Regions from separate parts of the Variovorax sp. CCNWLW186 genome, predicted to be linked through region 1. Evidence: predicted binding sites of a transcription regulator. Region 1 holds the regulator's gene; each other region holds the start of a gene.
What was found. Region 1 encodes HrcA, which represses chaperone genes, less so after heat shock. Its sites were predicted from a motif close to TTAGCACTCNNNNNNNNNGAGTGCTAA; they were not measured.
Positions count from the first base shown of each region.

Region 2: V9K97_RS05905 (co-chaperone GroES) is a predicted target of HrcA. The motif match lies at 2,791-2,817, and genes of this name have one in related genera.
Region 3: rpoH (RNA polymerase sigma factor RpoH) is a predicted target of HrcA. The motif match lies at 1,828-1,854, and genes of this name have one in related genera.

Region 1 is NZ_JBBCBO010000014.1:113,736-118,244, forward strand. It holds gene V9K97_RS17855 (RelA/SpoT family protein) at 1-765, shown strand, start outside; gene greB (transcription elongation factor GreB) at 791-1,369, opposite strand; gene V9K97_RS17865 (hypothetical protein) at 1,512-1,961, opposite strand; gene V9K97_RS17870 (hypothetical protein) at 2,153-2,416, shown strand; tRNA gene V9K97_RS17875 (tRNA-Arg) at 2,467-2,543, opposite strand; tRNA gene V9K97_RS17880 (tRNA-Ile) at 2,607-2,683, opposite strand; gene hrcA (heat-inducible transcriptional repressor HrcA) at 2,716-3,723, opposite strand; gene V9K97_RS17890 (NAD kinase) at 3,752-4,509, shown strand, end outside.
Region 2 is NZ_JBBCBO010000003.1:345,621-350,129, reverse strand. It holds gene V9K97_RS05915 (TonB-dependent siderophore receptor) at 1-1,985, shown strand, start outside; gene V9K97_RS05910 (DUF4198 domain-containing protein) at 1,985-2,731, shown strand; gene V9K97_RS05905 (co-chaperone GroES) at 2,900-3,190, shown strand; gene groL (chaperonin GroEL) at 3,221-4,509, shown strand, end outside.
Region 3 is NZ_JBBCBO010000007.1:13,948-18,456, reverse strand. It holds gene V9K97_RS10535 (DNA alkylation repair protein) at 1-801, shown strand, start outside; gene rpoH (RNA polymerase sigma factor RpoH) at 858-1,799, opposite strand; gene V9K97_RS10525 (SIR2 family protein) at 2,515-3,690, shown strand; gene V9K97_RS10520 (ATP-binding protein) at 3,687-4,509, shown strand, end outside.

The DNA of each region.
Region 1 (4,509 bases):
TATTTGAAGACGCTGGCGCACGCCGAATCCGAAGGCCTCGGCGAAAAGCTGCTCGCGCAGGCGCTGCGTGCCGAAGGCCTCAGCAAGTTGCCGGCCGACGATGCCGAGCATCAGGCGCTGTGGGAAAAGCTGCTGCGCTTTACCGGCAACCGCACCCGCGCCGAGCTGCTGACAGACATCGGCTTGGGCAAGCGAATTGCCAGCATCGTCGCCAAGCGGCTCGTGGCCATGCTCTCCGAACTGGGCGAGCGGCCGGATGCGCTGCTACTGAGCCGCGAGCGCTTCATTTCGCACGAAACCATTTCGCAGGGCGCCGTGACGCTGGACGGGAGCGAAAACTCCTCTGTTCGCTTTGCACTGTGCTGCCGTCCAATTCCGGGCGATGAGATCGTCGGCTACCTTGGGCACGGAGAAGGCTTGGTGGTGCACACCGAAAGCTGCGGCGTCGGCCAACGCCTGCGGCACAAGGACAGCGAGCGCTTTTTCGCAGTCGAATGGGCCGACGAGCCCACCCGTGCTTTCGAAACCGGCGTGGTGATAACCGTGCGCAACGACAAGGGCGTGCTGGCCCGCGTGGCCGCGACGCTGGCGGACGCCGAAGCGGACATCACGCACGTCGAAATGGCCGACGAAACGCCGCAGGATTCAACCGACCTGCGCTTTGTGATTGCCGTGCGTGATCGAAGCCATCTCGACGCGGTGTTGCGTGCGGCGCGGCGAACAGCGTCGGTGCTGACGGCCGCGCGGACGGTTCCCGCGCCCTGAAATTTCGCCTGAAGCAGCGGCGCGCTTACGCCGCAGTGCCTGAACCCGGAGCGGGATAGCTCACAGACAGCAACTCGACCTCATGCGTGCCGCCCGGCGTCACGAGCTTCACCACGTCGCCCTCGCGTGACTTGAGCAAGGCCCTCGCGATAGGCGAAATCCAGCTGACTTGCGATTGGGCGCTGTCCGCTTCGTCGATGCCCAGGATGGTCACGCTGCGTTCGTCGCCGGTTTCATCGGCATAGCGCACCGTGGCGCCAAAGAAAACCTGATCGCTGCCGTGGTGCACCGAGGGGTCGGTCACCTCGGCAATCTCCAGCCGCTTGGTCAGAAAGCGAATGCGCCGATCGATTTCTCGCAGGCGCTTTTTGCCGTAGAGGTAATCGCCATTCTCCGAGCGGTCGCCATTCTTGGCCGCCCAATGCACCGCCTCGACGACCTTGGGGCGCTCTTCGTCCATCAATTGCAGCAATTCGTCGCGCAGCCGGGCATATCCCGCTGGCGTGATGTAGTTCTTGCTTCCGCTGGGCAGCGCCGGGCCGGCGCTTTCGCCGCCGTCGTCGTCTTCGTCGGCGTCGGTTTCCTTGGTGAATGCTTTGCTCAAGGCAAAACCTCCGAATTTAAAAAGGCCCGCAACTTTCATTGCAGGCCTTCATGATGAAGTGCGGCGAACTCCTGAGTCGCCCGTTCAACATATTGTGCCCCGATCCTTGGGGGCGAGGCCTTGCGTACCGGGCCGGCTTGCTTCACCCCAGGTCGGAGCGCTTGCAGTCGAAAACCACGCTTTGTTCGACGGCGCGCAGCACGGGCACCTTGTTCACGAATGTCACGCCGGCGCTCATCAGGCGCCACTCCGTTGTCTTGAAGAGTTTGAAGAGGCTCGTGGTTTCGACCCCGACCGTCGGGATGGAGTTGAAGACATAGACGGGCTCACCGGACTGGCTTTCTTCCATGTTCACCAGGTCCGCTCTCAGCTTGCCCATGGTTTCCGTGTCTTTCGTCCTGGAGCGAACGACGTCCATGTTGACGGTGCGCGAGTGCTCGTCGATTGAAATCCTGCGGATCGAATTGAGGGACGAGGCGGTTCCGCTGTTTGCGCCCGGAATGCAGGTGATCTTTCCTGCCCAGACCGAACCTGTGGCCAAGGACAGCAAGAAAAGGAGCGGAAATGCGAGTCTTTTTGCGTGAGTACCCATGATTCACTCTAAGCCGTTTCCCCGGCCGGCAGGGTTCGACCTATGTCTTACGGACTAATTGTTACGGTATCGATAAACGTTAACATTTTCGTCTTCACGTGAAATAAGTCACATTCTTAATTCCCGAGGCTTGCTACTGATGAGTTGAACGGGAGAGAAGCTCCGAGCTCTATGGACTCTGGTGGGAAGCAATGGTCACTCAGGTCATTCATAACGCGACCATCACGTTGCAGTTGCCCTACGGTATGAGCGCCAGCGCCGAAGTCGCGGCGCTGCGGGCCGCGGGCATTCCGGTCGACGGGTTGGGCAATGCAACCTCGGGTTATCTGTTCGTGCGGACCACGGGCCGCGGCGACAACCGGACGAACACCTTTCGGTGGTTTGCCACAAGCATCGGCAGCGATCCCATCGATGTGACCACCTTGCCTGGGGGGCCCTCTCTGGCATGCCGATAGGCAAAAGAAAAAGGGTTAGGACACGTTGATGTCCTAACCCTTTAAGAGAGTGGTGCGGCTGGCAGGAATTGAACCCACGACCCCTTGGTTCGTAGCCAAGTACTCTATCCAACTGAGCTACAGCCGCACAGCTATCGATTATAGCATCCATTTTTGGCCCAAACCGGACCAGCTGAGAAATGAATGCAAGTGGTAGGCCGTGATGGGCTTGAACCATCGACCAACGGATTATGAGTCCGCTGCTCTAACCAACTGAGCTAACGGCCCACGAGAGACCCCGATTCTATTCGCCGTGCGCCTTACTTACGGTGGCTCAGCGCGTTGCTGACCAGGCGCGAGGTGATGTCGACGATCTGGATCATGCGCTCGTAAGGCATGCGCGTCGGGCCGATGACGCCCAGGGTGCCCACGACCTGCCCATCGACCTCGTAGTTGGCGCTGACGATGGAAAGCTCTTCGATCGGCACCACCTGGCTCTCGCCGCCGATGAAGATGCGCACGCCCTCTGCCTTGCTCGACACGTCGAGCAACCGCATGAGCTGCGCCTTTTGCTCGAACAGTTCGAAGGCGCGGCGCAGCTGGCCCATGTCGCTGGAGAAGTCGGTCACCGAGAGCAGGTTGCGCTCGCCGGAGATCACAACGTCGTCTTCCTGCGCTTCGGTAAGCACCTCGGAGCTGACCTTGACGGCCGCCTGCATCAGCGCCGCAATCTCGCCGCGCAGCTTTTCGACCTCGGACTGGAGACGGTCGCGCACCTGCTCGATGGTCAGCCCCGCATAGTGGGCGTTGATGTAGTTCGACGCCTCGACCAGTTGCGACTGCGAATAGTCGGCCTCGGGAAAGATCACGCGGTTTTGCACGTCGCCGTCCGGCGAGACGATGATCACCAGCAGCCGCCGCTCGGAAAGCTTCAGGAACTCGATCTGCTTGAACACTGACGCCCGCCGAGGCGCCATGACGACGCCCACGAACTGCGACAGGTTGGACAGCAGGCTGGCCGCGTTGGCTATCACCTTCTGCGGCTGGTCGGGCGCCAGGCTCGGCGCGCTCATCTGCTCGCGCTCGGCAGTGAGCATGGTGTCGACGAAAAGCCGGTAGCCACGGGCCGTGGGAATGCGGCCGGCGGAGGTGTGCGGGCTTGCAATCAGCCCCAGCGCCTCGAGGTCCGACATGACGTTGCGGATGGTCGCGGGCGAAAGGTCCAGCCCCGGCGCGCGCGACAAAGTCCGCGACCCGACCGGTTGGCCTTCGGCGATGTAACGCTCCACCAAAGTCTTGAGGAGCAACTTGGCACGGTCGTCCAGCATTGCAAGATTTTAGTGTTGTAATTTGTACATGACTTCCCGCTTTCGCAACGTCGCCCTGATCGGCAAATACCAGGCTTCAGGCGCCCGGGCGCAAGCGGACGCGCGCGACGGCGTCATGGAAGATATCGGCGCCTTCCTTGAATCGCAAGGGTGCACTGTTTTCGTCGAAAAATCCGCTGCTGCAGAGGCCGCTGCGGACGCCATCGCAGGCGGCCGCTACGAGGCGCTGAGCGTAGAAGAAATCGGGCAGCGCTGCGACCTGGGCCTGGTGGTCGGGGGCGACGGCACCATGCTGGGCATTGGCCGGCAACTGGCGTGCTACGGCATTCCGCTGATCGGCATCAACCGCGGCCGGCTCGGCTTCATCACCGACATTCCGCTCGACAACTACCAGGCCACGCTGATTCCCATGCTGGCCGGCGAATACGAAGAAGACCACCGCAGTCTCATGCATGCGCAGGTCATGCGCGACGGTGTGTCGGTTTTCGACGCGCTGGCAATGAACGATGTGGTGGTGAACCGCGACTCCACCTCGGGCATGGTCGAGTTGCGGGTTTCCGTGGGCCGGCACTTCGTGGCCAACCAGCGCGCCGACGGGCTGATCATTGCGTCTCCCACGGGCTCGACGGCGTATGCGCTGTCGGCCGGCGGGCCGCTGCTGCACCCGGCGGTGCCGGGCTGGGTGCTGGTGCCCATTGCACCGCACACCTTGTCGAACCGCCCGGTGCTGCTGCCCGACGCCGACGAGATCGTGATCGAACTGGTGTCGGGGCGCGGCGCCAGCGC
Region 2 (4,509 bases), on a different contig from region 1:
CCGAAGTGCATGTGGTGGCCGAGCCGGAATCCGGCGGCTACAACCCCACGACCAGCAGCGGCGCCACGCGCACCAGCACGCCCGTGCGGGAGGTGCCGCAATCGGTACGCATCGTCTCCAGCCAGTTGATCGAAGACATGGGTGCGAGGCGCCTGGCCGACACGGTGGATTTTGTGAGCGGCATCACGCGCCTCAATGACTTCGGCGGCACCTGGGACAACTTCGGTATTCGCGGCTTCAGCAGCACCGACATGGGGTTTCTGGTCAACGGCTTTCCCGGCTCGCGCGGCTACAACCCGCCGCGCGACACCGCCACCGTCGAGCGCTTCGAATTCCTGAAGGGCCCTGCCTCGGCCGTCTACGGCAGCAGCGAGCCCGGCGGCACCATCAACATCGTCACCAAGAAGCCGGAGTTCACGCGCCGCAACACGGCCGACTTCAGCATCGGCAGCCAGGGCCTGCGCCGCAGCACGCTGGACAGCACCGGCGCGCTGGGCCGCAGCGTGGCCTACCGCCTGAACATGGCGGTGGAGGAAGGCGACAGCCGCAGTGATCTGCTGAGCAACCGGCGCACCCTGGTGGCGCCGGCGCTGACCTGGGTGATCGATGACAAGACGGTGCTCAACTACGAGTCCGAGTTCCTGCGTTCGAAGACGCCGCTGGACCGCGGGCTGATCAACGTGCGCGGCGTGCTCGGCACCCTGCCCCGCGACCGCGTGCTCAACGAGCCCGGCGACGGCAACATGACGCTCACCAGCAATACGCACCAGCTCACGCTGGACCGCCAGTTGTCGGACAACTGGCGCGCGCGCGTGGGTGCGAGCTACAAGGAAAGCACCTCTTCCGGCAACTACACCGAAGCGACATCGCTCGCGGCCGACAACCGGACGCTGAACCGCCGCGCCACCTGGCGCCAGCTGCCGTCGCGCGACACCTCCTTCCAGGCGGAACTGGAAGGAAAGTTCACGACCGGCACCTTGGGCCACACGCTGCTCATCGGCGTGGAAGCCTCCAGGCTGTGGATGAACACCGAGATCCTTCGCTCCGGGAGCTACCCGATCGATATCTACCAGCCGGTGTATGGAAAGCCCCAGCCGCCGCTCACGTCGCTCACCTCCAGTACAGACGAGCACCAGCGCGCGAGCGCCGTTTTCGTGCAGGACCAGATCAGCCTTTCGCCGCAATGGAAGCTGCTGGTGGGCGCCCGCTACGACCATTACAGGCAGAGCATCGAGGACCGTGTCGCAAACCGCAACAGCGCCCAGAAGCACGATGCCGTTTCGCCGCGCGCCGGCCTGACCTATCTGCCGAACGACTGGAGCTCCTGGTATGTGTCTGCCGGCAAGTCGTTTCGCGGCAACAGCGGCACCGACAAGAACGGCCGCGCATTCGATCCGCAGCACTCCACCGCCCTCGAGGCCGGCGTGAAGCTGCAGACCCGGGACCAGCGCCTGGGCGCCAATTTCGCCGTGTTCGACATCAAGAAGACGAACGTGCTGACGGCCAGCGACACGCCCGGCTTTTCCGTGGCCGCCGGCGAAGTCAAGAGCAGCGGCTTCGAAGCCGACGTCTATGGCCAGATCGACAAGAACTGGCGGGTGAGCGGAAATTTCGCCTACGTCGACGCCCGCATCTCCAAAGACGCCACGCTGGCGGCCGGCACACGCATCACGAACATTCCGAGGACCAGTGCCGGCCTGTTTGCCATTCGCGAAGATGCGCTGGCCAACGGCAGCCGCTATGGCGTGGGCGCCGGCATCAACTACGTCGGCAACCGCTCGGGCAACAACGCCGACACCTACGCCCTGCCGGCCTACACCACCGTCAAGCTGGTGAGCTACTGGCAAATCAACAAGACCGCGCGCGTGTCGATCGACGTGCACAACCTGTTCAACAAGAACTTCTACACCGCCTCTTGGGGCAATTTGTACGTGATCCCAGGTGCGAAACGCAGTGTCGTCGCCAGCCTGAAACTGGACCTCTGATGAACAAACCGCACCGAATTGCCGCCCTGGCCACCCTCGCGGCGGCGGCCGTACTCTGCTCGGCCGGCGCGCAGGCGCACGGCATCTGGTTTGCCCAGCGCTCCGGCGAACTCGCGCTGATCTACGGCGAAGGCGCCGACGATCTGGACACGGTCAAGCGGCAGCCGCTGATCGCCGCCGTCACCGCCTACGACGCGTCCGCGAACCCCGTATCGACGGCACTGGACGTGAGCGGGCGCCTGCTGGTGGTGGACACCAAGGAGAAACCCGCCATCGTCGCAGCCGTGCTCGACAACGGCACCTGGAGCAAGACGCCGGAAGGCAAATGGCTCAAGAAGGGCAAGGACGAAGTTCCGGGCGCGCTCACCAGCGGCCACAACCTCAAATACGCGGTGCATCTGCGCAGCCCGCTGCGCGGTGCTTTGCCGCCGTTGCCAGGGCACACGCTGCAGATCGTCCCGGTCGATTCCACGCTGCCCGAAAAGCTCGGCCAAGACCTGCGCCTGCGCGTGCTCTACAAAGGAAAACCCGTGGCGGGCGCCCTGGTGCTGGCCGACTTCGTCAACGATCCCGACGCGAAGCCGATCGAAAGCGGCGCCGACGGCACCGTGGTCATCAAGGTGCGCAACCAGGGGCTGAACGTCATCACCGCCGTGCTGTCGACGCCGCCGGCAGATCCTGCGAAGACCGACAAGGTGGAGCACCTGGCGTCGCTCTCCTTCGTGCTTGCGCACGCGCCGGAATAGGCGAGCGGGGCCGACGGCTGCGCCCCGGGGCCTTGAAACTCCACCGATTGCCCTTATGATTAGCACTCGCTGCTGACGAGTGCTAACAAGCCTCGATTCCAGCCGATGGGCCGCCGGTCTCCCCGCCCGGCGCCCGACCACAACCCCGTTTCTTATCCAGGAGATGCAATGAAACTTCGTCCTTTGGCCGATCGCGTGATCGTCAAGCGTGTTGACAGCGAAACCAAGACCGCCTCCGGCATCGTCATTCCCGACGCAGCCGCCGAAAAGCCCGACCAGGGTGAAGTCCTGGCCGTGGGCCCGGGCAAGCGCAACGACAAGGGCGAACTGACCGCACTGACCGTCAAGGTCGGCGATCGCGTCCTGTTCGGCAAGTACAGCGGCCAGACCGTCAAGGTCGGTGGCGACGAACTGCTGGTCATGAAGGAAGACGACCTGTTCGCAGTCGTCGATAAGTAATCCATCCATCCCCTTTCGGAGAAATAAAACATGGCAGCAAAAGACGTAGTCTTCGGCGGTGAAGCCCGCGCACGCATGGTCGAGGGTGTCAACATCCTCGCCAACGCAGTCAAGGTGACCCTGGGCCCCAAGGGCCGCAACGTGGTGCTCGAGCGCTCGTTCGGCGCCCCCACCGTCACCAAGGACGGTGTGTCGGTCGCCAAGGAAATCGAACTCAAGGACAAGCTCCAGAACATGGGCGCCCAGCTCGTGAAGGAAGTGGCCTCGAAGACCAGCGACAACGCTGGTGACGGCACCACCACCGCCACGGTTCTGGCTCAAGCCATCGTTCGCGAAGGCTTCAAGTACGTGGCCGCCGGCATCAACCCGATGGACCTGAAGCGCGGCATCGACAAGGCCGTCACGGCGCTGGTCGAAGAGCTGAAGAAGGCTTCGAAGCCCACCACCACGTCGAAGGAAATCGCACAAGTCGGCTCGATCTCGGCCAACAGCGACGAAACCATCGGCAAGCTCATCGCTGACGCGATGGACAAGGTCGGCAAGGAAGGCGTGATCACTGTCGAAGACGGCAAGTCGCTCGAAAGCGAACTCGACGTCGTCGAAGGCATGCAGTTCGACCGCGGCTACCTGTCGCCCTACTTCATCAACAACCCCGAGAAGCAATCGGCGCTGCTCGACAACCCGTTCGTGCTGCTGTTCGACAAGAAGATCAGCAACATCCGCGATCTGCTCCCCACGCTGGAACAAGTTGCCAAGGCTGGCCGTCCCCTGCTGATCATTGCCGAAGAAGTCGAAGGCGAAGCCCTGGCTACGCTGGTGGTGAACACGATCCGCGGCATCCTGAAGGTCGTGGCTGTCAAGGCTCCTGGCTTCGGCGACCGCCGCAAGGCCATGCTGGAAGACATCGCCATCCTGACGGGCGGCAAGGTCATCGCTGAAGAAGTGGGCCTCACGCTCGAAAAGGTGACGCTGGCCGACCTGGGCCAAGCCAAGCGCATCGAAGTGGGCAAGGAAAACACCATCATCATCGACGGCGCCGGCGCTGCTGCCGACATCGAAGCCCGCGTGAAGCAAGTGCGCGTGCAGATCGAAGAAGCCACGAGCGACTACGACCGTGAAAAGCTGCAAGAGCGCGTGGCCAAGCTGGCCGGCGGTGTTGCGGTGATCAAGGTTGGCGCCGCCACCGAAGTCGAAATGAAGGAAAAGAAGGCTCGCGTCGAAGACGCCCTGCACGCCACACGCGCTGCAGTGGAAGAAGGCGTTGTGGCTGGCGGCGGCGTGGCTCTGCTGCGTGCCAAGCAAGCCGTGGGCGACCGCGT
Region 3 (4,509 bases), on a different contig from region 1:
AAGACGCGCAAGGGCGCGTTCCGCATCGCGCTCATTCCGCCCGAAGTGCTGCGCGCACTGAACGACGGGTTGCTCGAGACCGTCAATCTCAACGAATTCCTGGCGCTGGGGCTGCCGCAGTTGGCGCGCAGCGTGGCGGGCCATATCGGCCTGGATCCGGCAAGCGAGCGGCTGGTCGACACGCTCGCGATGCTCGGCGCCTTCAAACCGATGCAGCGGCACGGCCACATTGCGCGTGCGCTCTACGACCTGGCGGCGCTGAATGCCGAGCGCGATGCTGTCGCGCACCGGCTGGCCACGCACGCCAGCGACGTGGCGCGCTGCTGGGCCGCACAGTGGGTGGCGCTTTCCGGGTTGCCGCTGGCGGCGCAGCTGCAGGCGGTGCGCCGCTTTGCCGCCGACTCGCACTTCGGCGTGCGCGAAATCGCCTGGATGGCGGTGCGCGAAGCCGTCATCGGCTCGCTCGACGAATCGCTGGTGCTGCTGCAGCCCTGGGCAGCCGATGCCGACCCGAACATCCGCCGCTTTGCCAGCGAGCTCACGCGCCCGCGCGGCGTGTGGTGCGCGCAGATCGAGGCGCTCAAGGCCGAGCCCTGGCGCGCGCTACCGCTCATCGAGCCGCTGCGCGCCGACCCCAGCCGCTATGTGCAGAACTCGGTGGCCAACTGGCTCAACGACGCGAGCAAGACCCAGCCGGAGTGGGTCGACCGGCTCTGCACGCGCTGGACCGACGAGTCGGACACGCCGGCAACCCGGTACATCGCCAAGCGGGCGCTGCGAACGCTTTCTAAGCAGGCGTGAATGAATGAAAAAGCCCGGCATGGCCGCGCTTTTTTAGTCGAAGAGCCGAGCGAGGCTTACGCGTAGTCGGCCAGCGCCTTCTTCATCTTCTTCATGGCCGCGACTTCGATCTGGCGAATGCGCTCGGCGCTCACGCCGTACACCGCTGCCAGGTCGTGCAGCGTCATGCCGCCCGAACCGTCGTCGTTGACCTTGAGCCAGCGCTCTTCCACGATGCGGCGGCTGCGTTCGTCCAGCGCCTCGAGCGCCGTGGCGATGCCGTCGCTCGAGAGCCGGTCGCGCTGCTGCGATTCGAGCAGGGCGGTCGGTTCCTGCGTGGCGTCGGCCAGGTAGGCGATCGGGCCGAAGGCTTCATCGCCGTCGTCCGACGGACCCGGATCGAGCAGTACGTCGCCGCCCGACAGGCGGGTTTCCATTTCGAGCACTTCTTCGGGCTTGACGTTGAGCCGGGTCGCCATTTGCGACACCTCGTCGGGGCTCAGCGTGTCGCGGTGCGTGCCGTTGTCGGCCGCGGCCGAGTCGGCCTTGAAGCCCTGCTTCATCGAGCGCAGGTTGAAGAACAGCTTGCGCTGGGCCTTGGTCGTCGCGACCTTGACCATGCGCCAGTTCTTCAGGATGTACTCGTGAATCTCGGCCTTGATCCAATGCATGGCGTAGCTCACCAGCCGCACGCCCTGGTCGGGGTCGAAGCGCTTCACGGCCTTCATGAGGCCGACGTTGCCCTCCTGGATCAGGTCGCCGTGAGGCAGCCCGTAACCCAGGTATTGGCGCGAAATGGACACCACGAGGCGCAGGTGCGAGAGGATCAGCGCACCGGCCGCTTCGAGGTCGTTGTGGTCGCGCAAACGGCGTGCGAAGCCCTGCTCTTCTTCGAGCGTGAGCATCGGCAGGCGGTTGGCGGCCGAAATATAAGCATCCAGGTTGCCCAGCGGCGGCACCATCGACCATGGATTGGCGACGGCGAGCTGGTTGGCAGAGGCTCCAGACAGCGTGGTCATCAGGGGAAACTCCTTTGTATTGGGCATATTAGCACTCGATTAGAGGGAGTGCTAAGCCAAGGGTTCCCCCTAAGTTTCTATCGGGTCGATAGCCAAAGCTGTCGGTGTCGATTCTCACTGACTCTCGAACTCTTCTCACTGACTTCTGAATTGAGATCGCCGTTCAGTGGGCGTGAGAGCCGCCGATGGGGGGAGCGCATAGGACGGTTTTCTGGGCACGCAAGTTCCCGGCTATCACGATCTGTGAATTTATCCAGTGTTTTGCGCGAAAAGAGGAATCGGCTTGCCAGCGCCTGCTTGCCGAATGGTCAACGTGCACACACCCGCCTGCAGAACCTTGGCGGTGCTAGCCCTCAGCTCTCATTCGTGCGTGGAGGGCGGCCGTCCGTCTGCCTGCAGCCGAAGGCGGCGCAAAGCTCGCGTCGAACTCAACGCAGCTCCTCCGGAGGTCGAGGAGGGGGGCGTCGCACCGCTAACAGTTGATGCTGGAAGATCCGAATGACGCAGCGGCTCACCGCTCAAAGCAAAGCCTATCTGCATCGGCCGATACATCTTCATCCTTCATACCTGCACGGACCAAATGCACAGGAGAGGCAAGAGTTAACCCCGATTGACCGCTTGGAAAAATGTAAATAGCGTGATTAAACGGTAATTTCTTGCAACACGCCAGTCTGCTTGCCTTCCTTCTAATCTTGCTTGTTAAATCGAAAAATCTATGGAAAACGCGGCCCACAATCCAGATCAACATATGTTTGGGTTTAGGCAGCTCGCCACAAATGGCCGAAAGAAGATTGGGATATTGTTGGGTGCGGGCGCTCCGGTGAGTATTAATGTTGGTACTCATGGCAACTGGCAGCCGCTTATACCTAATATTGCGGGTCTCGAAAAGCTCGTTCTAGACGGGTTGAAAAAAGAACAGTCAGCGGTTTATTTGGAAATAAAAAAAACACTTCCGAACCCCAATCTCGAAAAGGTGCTTTCTAGGATTCGTATGCTGGCGGAAGTGACCGGTGACGGGAGTCTGTTTGATTTTACGAGCAAGAATTTTACAGAGCTTTCCGAGGCCGTATGCAACGTCATACGAGAGGTGGTATCGAAGGAACTTCCGGCCGCCGCGAATCCTTATTCGGAACTTGTGTCATGGATCAACGGGGTAACCAGAAGATTTGGCGTCGAAATATTTACGACCAATTATGATCTTCTGATGGAAAGCGCGTTGGAACGTGCGAAGACGCCATATTTTGATGGATTTAGCGGATCGAAAAATGCTTTCTTCGATCCATCAAGTATCTCTAAAAATGATCTGCCGGCAAGATGGGTGCGTTTATGGAAACTACACGGATCAATTGGTTGGGAGGCCACTGGTGAAGGTGAAGTCGTGCGAGTTCCTAATTCTAAAAATGCCAATATGGTGTATCCATCTCATATTAAGTATGACCAAACTCAAGCGGCGCCATTTTCGTCGCTGTTCGAGCGCCTGAAGAGTTTTGTGCTGGAGCCAGATGTATTTATTATGAGCACTGGATTTTCCTTTGCAGATGCCCATATCTCATCGAAATTACTTGAGTGTCTGCTGGCGAATCCAACTGCGGCACTATTTGCATTTCAATTCGGAACACTGGAAACGGAATCATATGCTAAGGGGTTAGCGCTGAAATGCCCCGGAATCAGCGTGTTTTGTAGTGACGGTGCAATAATCAACGGAGTGGAGGCGAAATGGAAAATCGGCAATCCGCCCACGAAACATTGGCATGAAATAAGAGCTGAGTATTTCAGAGACGGAAATTTTTTGCTCGGCGATTTCAAAAGGCTTGCTCGATTTCTCGCAACGGCGGGAAGCGATATCGCTCAAGAAGAAATTTCTAGTAGCGCAACCGAGGCGACGGTATGACGCAACCGACCTTTTTGGGAGTCGTAAGCGCTGTTTCGAGCTCTTCAGTAGTTGTCGAGCTTGCGGCCTCAGTTGAGTCTGGAATTGTGGTTCTCGAGGGCAGAAATTACAGAATCGGGCAAGTGGGAAGTTTTGTAAAAATCCCATTGGGCTATAACCAATTGTATGGAGTAATCGCAGAATCTAGTGAATCATCGAAAATCGACGATGACGCGAAAATGTCCGCTGAGCGTAAATGGATTAAAGTTGAATTGGTGGGCGAAGCGGTCGGGATGTCTTTTGATCGTGGGATCAGCGAGTATCCCAGTATCGGAGATCAGGTGCATTTCGTCGTCGACAGCGATTTAAAGCGGATTTTCAAAAGAACTTCGCAGAGTCACTTTCAAATAGGCAGACTATCCAGTTCAGAAGGTATCGAAGTTAGCTTGGACCTCGACAAGCTCATTGCAAGACACTCTGCCGTTCTTGGGTCAACAGGATCTGGAAAATCTACGAGTACTGCCAGTTTATTGCGCTCTATGGTCTTAAGGGGAGATCATGCAGCACTTCCATCCTCGCGCATATTGTTGATAGATATTCATGGCGAATATGGTTCTGCATTGGGAGATATTTCAAAAACGTTTTCTGTGCTGCCCTCTGGGGAAAATCAGCTCTACATACCATATTGGTGCTTGTCCCCCGAAAAGTTGATTGAATTTCTGTGTAGCAATCCAAACGAGTCGCAAAGGTCGCTCTATATGGATAAGAGCGTCGAGGAGAAAAAACTCGGCATTGCTGCCAACAAGATAACGGGAATTGATCCGCTTAAAGTGACTAGCA